One region of the Streptomyces sp. NBC_01390 genome, then DNA from elsewhere that is predicted to be linked to it. Evidence: riboswitches for the same ligand, from Rfam matches in the RefSeq annotation. Region 1 holds a riboswitch; each other region holds the start of a gene.
What was found. A riboswitch is a leader RNA that binds a small molecule or an ion and turns the genes downstream of it on or off. The one in region 1 is predicted to bind cobalamin.

Region 1 (3,275 bases):
GGCATTCCTGGCGATCCCCATGTTCACGATGTCGGTCCGTCTGAGGTTGATCTCAGCCGGGCTCCCGGCCCCCTCACAGATCACCGCGTCATACGTGCCCCGCAGTTCGGCGAGGCACTCCAGCACGGTCCCGAGAAGTCGCTGCTGTCGTCCCCCGTGATATCCACGGGCGCTCATTTCCCCCACCGGCTTCCCCATGAGCACGACCTGACTGCTCTGGTCGCCCCCCGGCTTCAGCAGCACGGGATTCATGAGGGCGGTGGGTTCCACCCGGCACGCCTGCGCCTGCATGGCCTGCGCCCGCCCGATCTCGGCACCCTCGCGCGTGACGAAGGAGTTGAGGGACATGTTCTGCGCCTTGAACGGCGCGACCCTGACCCCCTGCCGCACCAGCCACCGGCAGATCCCGGCGGTGACGACACTCTTGCCGGCGTCGGAGGTGGTCCCCGCGACGAGCAGCCCCCCACCGAGGCCCCCGCCACTCATGGGGTGCGTCATGCGGTGCGCCCCTTCACCAGGGCCCGCGCGGCGACACTGACGCCGAGCGCGAGCACACCGACGCGACGGGACAGCCGTACCGCCCGTTCGATGTCGTGAACCTCCACAGCACGCCCCTCCTGGTTCAGCACCGGCCGATGCTCGACCCGTCCGCCGTAGGACAGGGTCCCGCCGAGCCGCACGCCCAGGGCGCCCGCGAAAGAAGCCTCCACGGGCCCGGCGTTGGGACTCGGATGCTTACCGGCGTCGTCCCGCCAGGCCTGTACGGCCCCGCGAGGATCCCCACCGGTGAGCGTGGCCAGGACGGCGGTGAGCCGCGCCCCCGGCCACCCCGCCACATCGTCCAGCCGGGCGGCGGCCCACCCGTACCGCCGGTACCGGTCCGACCTGTGACCCACCATCGCGTCAAGGGTGTTGACGGCCCGGAACCCGACCAGCCCGGGCACCCCGCCCAAGGCGCCCCACACCAGCGCGCCCACCACGGCGTCGGAGGTGTTCTCGGCGACGGACTCGACGACCGCCCGGGCGATCCCGGCGGAGTCGAGAGCCTGCGGATCCCGCCCGCACAGATGGGGCAGCCGCTCCCGCGCGCCCTCGACGTCCCCGGTCTCCAGCGACCGGCCGATGGCCCGCGCCTCCCGGCCCAGGGAGGTACCGCCGACGACGGCCCAGGTGGCGGCGGCGGTGAGAGCGACAGAAGCGGTACGGGACGGACGTGCGAGGCAACCGGCCGCCGCGGCAAGGGAGACGGCGCCTCCCACACACACGGCGGTGTGCAGCGCGCCCCACCCGCGATGGTCCCGCCACAGGACCTGTTCGACGGCGCCGGCGGCCCGCCCGAACGCGGCGACCGGATGCCCGCGGCGAGGGTCGCCCAGGATCAGATCAGCGAGGAGTCCGGCGGTGGCGCCGTACGCGAAGACGCGATCGGCACGCATCGGCTCAGCCGGCCAGGGGATCGGGCAGCGATCCGGTGCTGTACCTCGAACGCGAACGGCAGCCGAGCATGGCGATATGTCCTCACTCAGGGTGTCCACGCCCTGGTTCGACGAGACCGGCGGCAAGAGTTCCTGGCTCCCGGGGTTACCTACCCCGGTGACAGTGGCGGGACCGCGCCGGATTCACACCGGCTTCCTCTTCTGCTGCCGTACATGGCTCCGGCAGTCCACCACGGGCCCGGAACACCCGTCAACTTGCCGTTGACCTGGAAAGGAGGACTGTGCTGAGCCCCACACCACGACCGGATCGGGGCGACGAAAAACGCCCGCCGCGCCCCTGACCACCAGCGAGGCGGCCACGGTCACGGCGGGCGAGGAGGATGTACGCGGCCCTCAGGCCACGATCAGATAGATGCCGTACGCCACCACCGCCGCACAGGCGGCGAAGCACGCGTACGCGCCGGTGACCGCCAGCCCCGCCGACTCGCCCTGCGCGACCGCCCGTTCGCGGTGGGAGAGCCCGATGATGCCCAGGGTGAACACGCCCACCATGGCCACGGTGATGACGAGACTGACGCCGAAGACGGAGCCGAGGGCCGCCCAGTCGATCTTCATGTTGCTTCCTTACCGGACTCAGAGGGCCGTGGCCGACGGCTGGACCGCGACCTCGGCGGGGGCCGTGGCCGGGGCCGGGATGGTGGCCGTCAGGTCGTCGGCGACAGTGCCTGCCGGAGGCGGGGTCACGGCGGCGACGGCCGTCGTGACGACGCCGGCGGGCTCGGCGTTCGCCGCGGTCCCGCCCTCGACGTGGTTGACGTTGGTGTGGTCGATGACCTCGCGGCGCGACACGACCCAGATCGCCGTGCTCGACGCGATGAGGAAGAGGGCCACCAGAGCCGTGCCCCAGCTGCCGAAACCGGTGACGTACTCCGCCAGCGCGCCCACGAGAGCCGCGGCGGGCAGGGTCAGTCCCCAGGCCACGAACATCCGGGTCGCCGTCGACCAGCGGACCACGCCGCCCTTGCGGCCGAGGCCCGCGCCCATCACCGAACCGGACACCGAGTGCGTGGTGGAGAGGGAGAAACCGAGGTGGGAGGAGGCCAGGATGACCGTCGCCGCACTGGTCTGGGCGGCGAAGCCCTGCTGCGGCTGAAGGTCGGTCAGACCCTTGCCCATCGTACGGATGATGCGCCAGCCGCCCAGGTAGGTGCCGAGCGCGATGGCCATGCCCGCGGAGAGGATGACCCATACCGGGGGATCGGAGTCGGGAGCGACGGCGCCGCCGGCGACCAGGGCGAGGGTGATGATGCCCATCGTCTTCTGCGCGTCGTTCGTGCCGTGGGCCAGCGACACCAGGCCCGCGGAGGCGATCTGGCCGACCCGGAAGCCCTTCTCGGCCGCCTTGCCCTCGGCCCGCTTGGCCCCGAGCGTGTACGACAGCCGCGTTGCCAGCATGGCCGCGATGCCCGCCACCAGCGGGGCGGCGATCGCCGGGATCAGCACCTTCGTCACCAGCACGTCGCCGTGGACGGCGCCCGTGCCCGCCGAGGCGATGGTCGCGCCGATCAGGCCGCCCATGAGGGCGTGCGAGGAACTGGACGGAAGCCCGACCAGCCAGGTCAGCAGGTTCCAGAGGATCGCGCCGACCAGCGCCGCGAAGATCACCTCGGGACGGATACCGCTCTCGTCGACGAGGCCCTTGGAGATCGTGTTGGCGACCTCGACGGAAAGGAAGGCGCCCACGAGGTTGAGCACGGCCGACATGGCGACCGCGACCTTGGGCTTGAGCGCACCGGTCGAGATGGTGGTCGCCATAGCGTTGGCGGTGTCGTGGAAACC
Region 2 (3,275 bases), 5.5 Mb from region 1:
ATCCGGCGCCGATGCCAGTCGGTGAGGGTGTTACCGCGTTTGCCGTACTGGTCGAAGCCGCGGCCGGCCCACAGGTGCTCGGCTCGGGCCCGCGCGCGCCGTGCCGGGCCCGGGTGCAGGATGTCCGGGTCGAGCAGCTCCGCGAAGCCGACCTCCAGCTTGTCCTGGAGCAGTCCGACGCAGGCCAGGGCCGAGACCACTTCGAGCGTGTCGCGACGCTCCTGCGGGGACAGCGCGACGTCCTCGCGCAGCTTTCCCTCGCACAGCGCCTCGGTCCAGGTCTCCATCAGCCACAGCCGCAGGGTCGCGCGGTCGCGGCTGCGGGTGTTCATGTGCCGAGGGTCGTCGCCTGGACGGTCGTGCTCCAGGATTCCCCGCCGATGGAGTTCCCGGGCGATCTGGAGGTAGATCGGCGACTCCGTCACCTCCGCCGTCTCCACGATCCAGTCCACCCGGCGCTCGTCGGTCTCCGGTACGCCCGCCGCGACGAAGCGCAGCGCCGCCTCCTCACTGAGCGGTTCCAGCTCCACGATCGCAGCCGAGGTGGTCTCCAACGGGCTGTGCGGCCGGGATGCGATGACCAGGGGCAGCTTCTCCTCGCGGGCGCGCTCGATGGCCCGGCGGATGACGTTGTCCCGGTTCTGCTGCCCGCCGTCGTCGAGAAGGGCTTCCTCCAGACCGTCGGCGAGGACGACCGGCTTGTCGTCGGCGAGGAGTTGCTGCCACACCCGGTCGGTCTTGCTGCGCGCCAGAATGCCCTTGGGCGCCTCCTGCGCGAAGCGCTGCCTCGCCAGGCGTTCGAAGCTCAGGTCGGCGCCGTCGGCCGCGTCCCTCAGCCTGACCGGCACCGGTACCGCGTTCTGGCGGGCCAGGAGTTCGGTGAGCCGTACGAGGACCGCGGTCTTCCCCGCTCCGACGCCGCCGACGAGCAGATACGGCCGCCGGGTGTCGCGCTCCCGCAGCCGCTCGGCGATGACCTGGGCGATGTCCTCGCGGCCCACGACCTCGGCGGTGTCGTATCCGGCGGTGGGCACCAGCCGGCGCGGATCCCGCAGCGTCTTGGTGAGATAGCGCCGTTTGGTCCAGCGGTACCACCAGAACAGGAAGAGCGCGGCGGCGATCGAGGCGGCGAGGATCGGACCGACGAACTTGAAGACGGTCTCGAACCCCTCGTTGCCCTGCCGCCACTTCTCGAAGCCGGTCGTGTCGTGCGTGATGAAGATGAACAGGCCCTCCCCGACCCAGGCGAGCAACGCCAGCACGGCGACCAGCCAGATCGTCCTGGTGACGTTGGCGTAGGAGAGCCATCGGCGCCATTTCCTGGGGCGGGTGGCACCTCGGCGGGCCTCCAGACGGATCGTCAGGGAGTGCCAGCGGCCGACGAACCCGTGGCCGACCCGGTGTCCCGCCCGTCTGAGGGCGAGGGTGGCCATCGGCGCGTCGCGCGGTCGCTCCTTGCAGGGCGGACGGCGGACAACCCTCGTCATGGCGTTCTCCCTGCGAGTTCCGAAAGCGGTTCCCGGGACGGAGGGCCGGCGGGAGAGGATTCGCGCGGCGCCGACGGTCACTTCCATGGAATCACTCCGGGCGCGCTTCGCAACCCGGGCGTCCGGCACCACGCGGGGCGTCCGGGAACATCGGGTTTCGTCCGCACCCGGGCTGGACGGAAGTCTCCCGCCACACCGGACGAACTCGCCCTGATCGGCTGTCAGCTGACGCTCTGAAACCGCCCCGACACAACATCTGGGGGTGGCGTGACGGGTGAGCACAAGATGTATGCTCGTGCTCGCTGTCGCCGCAGGGGAATCCGGTGTGAATCCGGAACTGTCCCGCAACGGTGTACTCGTGCACGTTTGTGCGCTTGGCCAGTCCGAGGACCTGCCGACGGTGTGCCCGGCCGACCGGTCCGGGTGCCTGACGTCCGGGCCTCGTGGAGTGGGCCGGTGGACGCACGCGTGCCCGTAAGGCGTCCGTGTGCCCCGCTGCCCTCCGCAAGGCCCCGTGCCGAGCGAGGGAGAGCCCCCCTGTGACCATCGCGCCAGCCGAACCGGCTTCAGCGACCCCAGAGGCCGCAGTCGAGACGGACGGTCCTGGTACCGCGCTGCTGCGGACCCTGACCGAGCTGACCGCCGACCTTCCCGACGCCGACCCCGGCCGGGTCGCCGCCGCCGCGCTGCGCGGCCGGTCCGCGCGGGCCGACGTGTCGGAGCTGCGCGAGCTGGCCACCGAGGCGGCGGCCGGCCTCATCTCCGAGGACCCCGCCTACTCCCGGCTGGCCGCCCGGCTACTGACCGTCACCATCGCAGCGGAGGCCGCCTCACAGGGCGTCACCTCCTTCTCCGAGTCGGTCGCGGTCGGGCACCGGGAGGGCCTGATCGCCGACCGCACCGCCGAGTTCGTCCGGCTGCACACGGACCGTCTCGACGCCCTGATCGACATCGAGGGCGACGACCGCTTCGGGTACTTCGGGCTGCGCACGCTGTACAGCCGCTACCTTCTGCGCCACCCGATCACCCGCCGGGTCGTCGAGACGCCCCAGCACTTCATGCTGCGGGTGGCGAGCGGTCTCGCCGAGGACGACACCGTGCGGGCGCTGGACGAGGTCGCCGCGCTCTACCGGCTGATGAGCCGCCTCGACTACCTCCCCTCCTCCCCCACCCTCTTCAACTCCGGTACCCGGCACCCCCAGATGTCGTCCTGCTACCTCCTCGACTCCCCCGTCGACGAGCTGGACTCCATCTACGACCGCTACCACCAGGTCGCCCGGCTCTCCAAGCACGCCGGTGGCATCGGGCTGTCGTACTCCCGTATCCGCAGCCGCGGTTCGCTGATCCGGGGCACCAACGGGCACTCCAACGGCATCGTGCCGTTCCTGAAGACGCTGGACGCCTCCGTCGCCGCCGTGAACCAGGGCGGCCGGCGCAAGGGTGCCGCCGCGGTCTACCTGGAGACCTGGCACTCCGACATCGAGGAGTTCCTGGAGCTGCGCGACAACACGGGTGAGGACGCCCGCCGTACGCACAACCTGAACCTCGCGCACTGGATCCCGGACGAGTTCATGCGCCGGGTGGACACGGACGCCCTCTGGTCGCTCTTCTCCCCCTCCGACGTGCCCGAACTGGTCGACCTGTGGGGCGCCGAGTTCGACGCCGCCTACCGCGCGGCCGAGGAGGCCGGGCTCGCCCGGAAGACCATCCCGGCCCGCGATCTGTACGGCCGCATGATGCGTACCCTCGCGCAGACCGGCCAAGGCTGGATGACCTTCAAGGACGCGG
Region 3 (3,275 bases), 2.3 Mb from region 1:
TGGTTCTCCTCGCCGACCCGGTGGGCGACGGGTACGCGGACGTTCTCGTAGTAGCTGGCGGTGGTGTCGTGCGAGGCGAGGGTGCGGATGAGGGTGCAGGAGTAGCCGGGGTCGGTGGTCGGCACGAGGAGCATGGTGATGCCCTTGTGCGGCGGGGCGTCCGGGTCCGTGCGCACGGCGAGCCACACCCAGTCCGCCGTGTCGCCGTTCGTCGTCCAGATCTTGTGGCCGTTGACCGTGTAGTGGCCGGTGGCTTCGTCGCCGTCCCGTACCGCCCGCGTCTTGAGTGCGGCCAGGTCGGTGCCCGCCTCCGGCTCGCTGTAGCCGATCGCGAAGTCGATCTCGCCGGCGAGGATCTTCGGGAGGAAGTACGCCTTCTGCTCGTCGCTGCCGTACCGCATGATCGTCGGGCCGACGGTGTTGAGCGCCATGAGCGGCAGCGGTACGCCCGCCTGGGCGGCCTCGTCGAAGAAGATGAACTGTTCCATCGGGCTCAGGCCGCGCCCCCCGTACTCCTGCGGCCAGCCGACGCCGAGCCAGCGGTCGGCGCCGAGCCGACGGATGGTCTCGCGGTAGAAGCGCTTCTGGGCGACGTGGTCACTGAAGCGTGAGTAGGCGCGGTCCGGCACCAACTCGGCGAAATAGGTGCGCAGTTCGGTGCGCAGCTGCTGCTGCTCGGGCGTGTATTCGAGATGCACGGCGCCTCCTGCTGGCTCCCCAAGGCCGGACCTGTCGGCGCACACGGTAGAACGTGTTCCAGAAATTGGGAATGGCGGTGCGTGTACGGGTCCACGCGCGCCTGAGGGGGTCCCGGATGTCCGGGACCCCCTCAGACCAGTGCGGCGAACCGCTCAGTGCGCCACAGGAGTTGCCTGCGGTTCGGTGCCGCTCGCGCCGACGGCCGCTGCCTTCCTCGGAACGAGCAGCCGTTCCGCCATCAGTCCGAAGACCAGGCCGAACGCGGTCCACATCGTCACCTGGATGCCGAGCGTGGCCACCCGGTACCGCCACAGAAGGCTCGCGGAGAAGCCCTCCGGGACCTCGTTGGTGAACGACGGCAGGAACGCGTACGCGAGTCCCACCACGAGGACGAGGAAGGCGCTCGCCGCGAGCGTCGCGTTCCAGTTGCCCAGGCGCGGCGCGAGGCGCTTGCCCAGGATGACCGCGCCGACGGCCAGCAGCACGCTGAGCGCGACCATCAGGAAGAACAGCGCGGTGCGCTGGTTGAGGGTGTCGGGGTCGCCGACGGCGGGCGGGTTGGCCGGGTACTTGAGGAACGGCACGACGTACACCGCGAGCAGGCCGGCCCCCGAGAGGAGCAGCGCGGTCGCGCGCGGCCCGAAGCGGCCGATCCGGCCGAGCGCGAAGCAGTACGCGAGGGCGGCGATACCGCCGAACGCGACGCCGTACACGAGGACACCGGTGCCCAGGCCCACGGTGGACTGCAACGCACGGGAGACCAGGGCCTGTTCGGCGTGCCCGTGGGCCTCGTGCATCTTCTCGAACGCGATCGCGTCGTCGACGAGCGGCTCGGCGAAGACGTACGCGACGACCCAGACGAGCACACCCGCGACCAGGCCCGCGAGCATGCCGCGGACCAGGAGGTTTCTGACCGTTGTGGAGTTCATGAGCTCGTGTGCGTTCCCTGTCCTCGTCAGTGGCAGGGGAAGCCGAGCAGGTGGCGGGCGTCGTGCACCCATTCGTGCACACCCTCGCCGGAGACCAGGGAGGTGGCGCCCTGTTCGGCGCCGACGAAGTAGAGCAGCACCAGCATCAGCACGCCGAAGAAGACCGCCCAGGGGGTGATCGCGCCGATCGGCAGTTTCTCGGGTACGGCGGTGGGTGCGGCGGTCGGCTGAATCGCGGACTGTGCCATGACAGACCTCCTGGGGGAACTCGCGTCCCGTATCGGTGGTGCGGAGGACGACAGTCACGGGTCTGACTTGCCCCCGGGCCGCACCAGGCGGGTGCGTACGGGGCTTACAGTGGCGCGACCGTGCCGGATTCCCACCGGCTTCCGTCGAACCGTCGTCAATATCGTCGTGAAGGTACCGCGAAGCGGGGGTTCGGCCAAGGGCGCGTGGGACGGCGTACGGCGCGGCGGTGCGCCGTACGGTGCCTCAAGTTCCGTGCATGACAACGAATATTGGGGCGGAATGAGCGCGGGAGAGACCGGATGACGAGCCGAGTGATGTTGATCTCACCGGCGATCAGCGCGGCCCTGCGGGAGGCCCGTTTCGACGACGACTGTTCCCTGGACGAGTCGGGGCTGCGGCTCGCCCTGGCGGCGGCAGGGAGCCTGCCGGCAGTGTCCACGGTCTGGGTCTCCCCCACCGCGCGCTGCCGCGAGACGGCCCGGGCACTGGTCCTCGACGCCGGTTCGGTACCGGGGCCGGCCGGTCTGGACGCGGGCCGCTGGCGCGGCGCGACCCTGACCGAGGTGACGGAGAAGGAGCCGGAAGCGCTGGCCCAGTGGCTGACCGACCCTCAGTCGGCCCCGCACGGCGGGGAGTCGGTCCGCGGGCTCTGCGACCGGATCGCCCACTGGCTGGACGGGACGGCGGCGCGGGTCACGGGCCGGACGGTGGCGGTTGTCGAGCCTGAGGTCGTACGGGCGGCGACGGTACGAGCGCTCGGTGCGCCGGAGTCGGCGTTCTGGCGGATCGACGTTCCGCCGTTGACGGCAACGGAGTTGAGCGGCCGGGCGGGGCACTGGAATGTGCGCCTTGGCCGGCCGCTTGGTGCGCCGCACGACACGTAGGGGGCGTTCGGTCGTGAACCCGGGGTTCACGACGCGGATCGGCGCGCGCGGCTCACATGCTGTCGTCCCACGGGCGGGGGCGTCCGGGACGTGAACCGGCGGGTTCGCGGGGCAGCGTGGCTCACCTGCCGTCATCTCGCGGGCGAGGGTATTCGGAGGTGAACCGGCGCGTTCACGGCGCGGTGCGGCTCACGCGCCGTCGGCCTCCGGGCGAGGCGCCCGGATGGGAACCGGTCGGTCACGGCACGGTGCGGCTCACGCGCCGTCGGCCCACAGGCGAGGGTGTCCGGACGTGGACCGGCGGTTCATGGCGCGGTGCGGCTCACGCGCTGTCGGTCCCGCGGCGCGGGGTGTCCAGCGTCCAGGCGAAGTCCTTGCATGCCTGTGCGCACTCGCGGCATGCCTTCGCCGTGTCCTGGCCGCCGGAGTGGTCGTCGAAGACCTGGGCGGTTTCGAGGCAGACCGTGCCGCACCACTCCAGTTGGACCCGGAGGGCGGCCTCGTCCTGGTCCGC
Region 4 (3,275 bases), 780 kb from region 1:
GTGTACGTCGTCGACACGGACAGCGGACCGGTGCTCATCGACACGGGCTGGGACGACCCGCTGTCCTGGGACACCCTCGTCGAGGGCCTGGCGGCGTGCGGCACGGCGGTCGGCGAGATCCACGGCATGGTGATCACCCACCACCACCCGGACCACCACGGCCTGTCCGGCCAGGTCCGCGAGGCGTCCGGGGCGTGGATCGCGATGCACGAGGCCGACATCGCGCTCGTCCGGCGGACCCGCGACAACCGGGCCGAGCGCTGGTTCGGTTACATGACCGCGAAGCTGGCGGCGGCCGGAGCACCGGCCGACCATGTGGCGACCCTGGGCAGAACACCCGCCGGCATCCTCCCGAACTTCTCGCCGGCGCTGCCCGACCGCGAGATCGTCCCCGGCGAACTCCTCGACCTCCCCGGCCGCCGACTGCGCGCGATCTGGACGCCGGGCCACACCCCGGGCCATGTCTGCCTCCACCTGGAGGAGGCCCACCCGGCCCAACTCCCGGGCAACGGCCGCCTGTTCTCGGGCGATCATCTGCTCCCCGGGATCACCCCGCACATCGGCCTGTACGAGGACCCGGAGGACACGACGGCGCCCGACCCGCTCGGCGACTACCTCGACTCCCTGGAGCGCATCGGCCGACTGGCCCCGGCGGAGGTCCTCCCGGCCCACCGCCACGCCTTTCCGGACGCGACCGTGCGCGTACAGGAACTCCTCGACCACCACGACGAACGCCTCGCCGGCCTCCGCGCCCTTCTCACCACCCCCCTCACCCCCTGGCAGCTGGCGGAACGCATGGAGTGGAACCGCCCCTGGGCCGAAATCCCCCCGGGCTCAAGGAACATCGCGGTCTCGGAGGCGGAAGCCCACGTCCGCCGACTGGTCAAACTGGGCCAGGCGGAGGCGGTGACGGGGAGCGAGCCGGTGACGTACGTGGCGGTCTGACAGCGGCGTGAACTCGGTGCCGTTTGCACGGACCGGTACAGTGGGCAGGTCGTATCACACCCGTACAGGGGGAAGCCGGTGCAAATCCGGCGCTGACCCGCAACCGTGAGCAGCCTGGGCGTTCGTCAGGGGCTGTGAGCCGGATTGCCCTGTGCGGATCGTGACCGGCTCGCGTCGCCGGCGGTCCGCCGGTGCACGGCACCGTCGAGGGATACGGAGCCGAGCCGCCCGGGGTGTCCCGTGCTGTCCGGCTCCCCGCAGGGAGAGGCACCCGCCGATCATGAATGTCCGCCGCAGCGCCACGGCTCTGGCCGTCATCGCCGTCACTCTGGCCGGCGGCGGTCAGGCGTCCGCCGCCTCGCCGTCCCCCTCGGCCGCCCTCCCCGCCGGGCTGTACGGCACCGGCGACCCCACCTACGACGGGGTCTGGCGCCAGTCCCTCGCGCTGCTCGCGCAGGACACCGTCGGGGTGAAGCCGGCCGCCTCGGCCGTGGACTGGCTGGCCGGGCAGCAGTGCGCGAGCGGTGCCTTCGCGCCGTTCCGGGCGGACAGCGGTACGGCCTGCGACGCCAAGACCCTCGTCGACACCAACAGCACCGGCGCCGCCGTCCAGGCGCTCGCCGCCCTCGGCGGGCAGGACGCGGGGGTCGGCAAGGCCGTCGCCTGGCTGAAGTCCGTACAGAACACGGACGGCGGCTGGGGGTACGCGGCCGGCGGGGCCAGCGACGCGAACTCCACCTCCGTGGTCGTCGGAGCCCTCGCCGCGGCCGGTGAGGAGCCCGGCACGGTCGCCAAGGGCGGCAGGTCCCCGTACGACCTGCTGTTGAAGCTGGCTCTTCCGTGCGACGCGACCGGCGGGGGCGCCTTCGCCTACCAGCCGGACAAGAAGGGCGCTCTCGCCGCCAACGACGACGCGACGGCCGCGGCCGTGGTCGGCGTACTGGGGAAGGGGTTCGCCGGGGAGGCCATGAAGCCGACCGGGACCGCTTCGGCCTGCTCGGACTCCGACGATCCCGGGCAGGCCGCTCGTAACGGCGCCGCCCACCTCGTACAGGCCCTCGCCAAGGACAAGCACCTCACCTCCGCGCTGGCCGGGGCCAAGGACCAGCCCGACTACGGCAACACCGCCGATGCCGTCGTCGCCCTCGCGACGGCCGGCCAGGGGCAGCGGGCGGCCGACGCGTGGCGCTGGCTGGAGGCGAACGCCGGGCCGTGGGCGAAGGGGGCGGGGCCGGCCGCGTACGCGCAGCTGATCCTCGCGGCGCACGCCGAGACCGCCGATCCGCGCGACTTCGGCGGCCAGGATCTGGTGACACTCCTCAACGCGACCGGTCCGGCGCCCGAGTCCGTCCCGGCCTCCGTCTCTCCGACACCGGCCGCCCATGACAGTGCCAAGGACACCGACAAGGACAGCGGCAAGGACGACGGGAACGGGTTCGGGACGCTCTGGACCGTCGGGGTGTTCCTCGTCGCCGGTATCGGCATCGGTTTCCTGATCAGCGGACGCAACAAGAGGAAGCAGCAGCCGTGATCCGGCGCCGCGCGCTCCCGCTCCTGGTGGCCGCCCTCCTCCTCGGCCTCTGGGCGAGCGCCGGGCAGGCCCAGGCCGTCGGCTACCGCTACTGGTCCTTCTGGGAGCGCGACGGCGGCGCGTGGACGTACGCCACACAGGGGCCGTCGACCGCCCGGCCCTCCGACGGTGACGTCCAGGGTTTCCGTTTCGCCGTGAGCCAGGACTCGAAGGGCGCTGCCCGGCCGCGCGCCGACGCCGTGTTCGGGGTCGTCTGCGCCAGGACGCCGGCGCGGGACGGCCACAAGCGGGTGGCGCTCGTCATCGACTTCGGTACGTCGGCCGACGCGCCGTCCGGCGGGAGTCCGCCCGCGCCGCGTACGGCGTGCGCCCGGGTGTCCCCCGACGCGACCACGGCGGACGCCCTCGCGTCGGTCGCGGGTCCCCTGCGGTACAACGCGAGCGCGTTGCTCTGCGCGATCTCCGGGTATCCGCGCACGGGCTGCGGCGAGACGGTGGGGGCGGGCAAGTCCGCCGGGGCCACGGATACGGAGACGGAGTCGGACGGCGGCCCGTCCGTCGGCCTGCTCGCGGGGATCGCGGCCGTCGTGGCGCTCGGCGGGGCGGCGATCTGGCAGACGCGGCGCCGCCGCCATGCGTGAGCGCTCCGCTGGATACGCGGGTCGTCGTTCACCTCAGGCCGGTGGGGGCTGGTCGCGCAGTTCCCCGCGCCCCTTTCGGGACGCGAGTTCGCACCCGACCTCAGCAGTGCCGCTCAGCCACATCAGCCGCGGCCGGAACGCTTCTGCGTCCCTGCACC

Region 2: another riboswitch for cobalamin. It lies ahead of OG241_RS37885 (ribonucleoside-diphosphate reductase subunit alpha); the one in region 1 lies ahead of OG241_RS13065 (cobalamin biosynthesis protein).
Region 3: another riboswitch for cobalamin. It lies ahead of OG241_RS02490 (CbtB-domain containing protein); the one in region 1 lies ahead of OG241_RS13065 (cobalamin biosynthesis protein).
Region 4: another riboswitch for cobalamin. It lies ahead of OG241_RS16635 (prenyltransferase/squalene oxidase repeat-containing protein); the one in region 1 lies ahead of OG241_RS13065 (cobalamin biosynthesis protein).

What each region holds. Positions count from the first base shown of each region.
Region 1 is NZ_CP109551.1:2,930,636-2,933,910, reverse strand. Features, by position in the region: gene OG241_RS13070 (cobyric acid synthase) at 1-498, opposite strand, end outside; gene OG241_RS13065 (cobalamin biosynthesis protein) at 495-1,436, opposite strand; cobalamin riboswitch at 1,540-1,683, opposite strand; gene OG241_RS13060 (hypothetical protein) at 1,830-2,051, opposite strand; gene OG241_RS13055 (anion permease) at 2,070-3,275, opposite strand, start outside.
Region 2 is NZ_CP109551.1:8,388,956-8,392,230, reverse strand. Features, by position in the region: gene OG241_RS37890 (ATP-binding protein) at 1-1,487, opposite strand, end outside; cobalamin riboswitch at 1,760-1,901, shown strand; gene OG241_RS37885 (ribonucleoside-diphosphate reductase subunit alpha) at 2,027-3,275, shown strand, end outside.
Region 3 is NZ_CP109551.1:590,656-593,930, forward strand. Features, by position in the region: gene OG241_RS02480 (acyl-CoA dehydrogenase family protein) at 1-698, opposite strand, end outside; gene OG241_RS02485 (CbtA family protein) at 852-1,628, opposite strand; gene OG241_RS02490 (CbtB-domain containing protein) at 1,655-1,876, opposite strand; cobalamin riboswitch at 1,916-2,072, opposite strand; gene OG241_RS02495 (histidine phosphatase family protein) at 2,177-2,761, shown strand; gene OG241_RS02500 (ferredoxin) at 3,084-3,275, opposite strand, start outside.
Region 4 is NZ_CP109551.1:3,712,253-3,715,527, forward strand. Features, by position in the region: gene OG241_RS16630 (MBL fold metallo-hydrolase) at 1-945, shown strand, start outside; cobalamin riboswitch at 965-1,116, shown strand; gene OG241_RS16635 (prenyltransferase/squalene oxidase repeat-containing protein) at 1,226-2,476, shown strand; gene OG241_RS16640 (SCO2322 family protein) at 2,473-3,117, shown strand; gene OG241_RS16645 (energy-coupling factor transporter transmembrane component T) at 3,110-3,275, shown strand, end outside.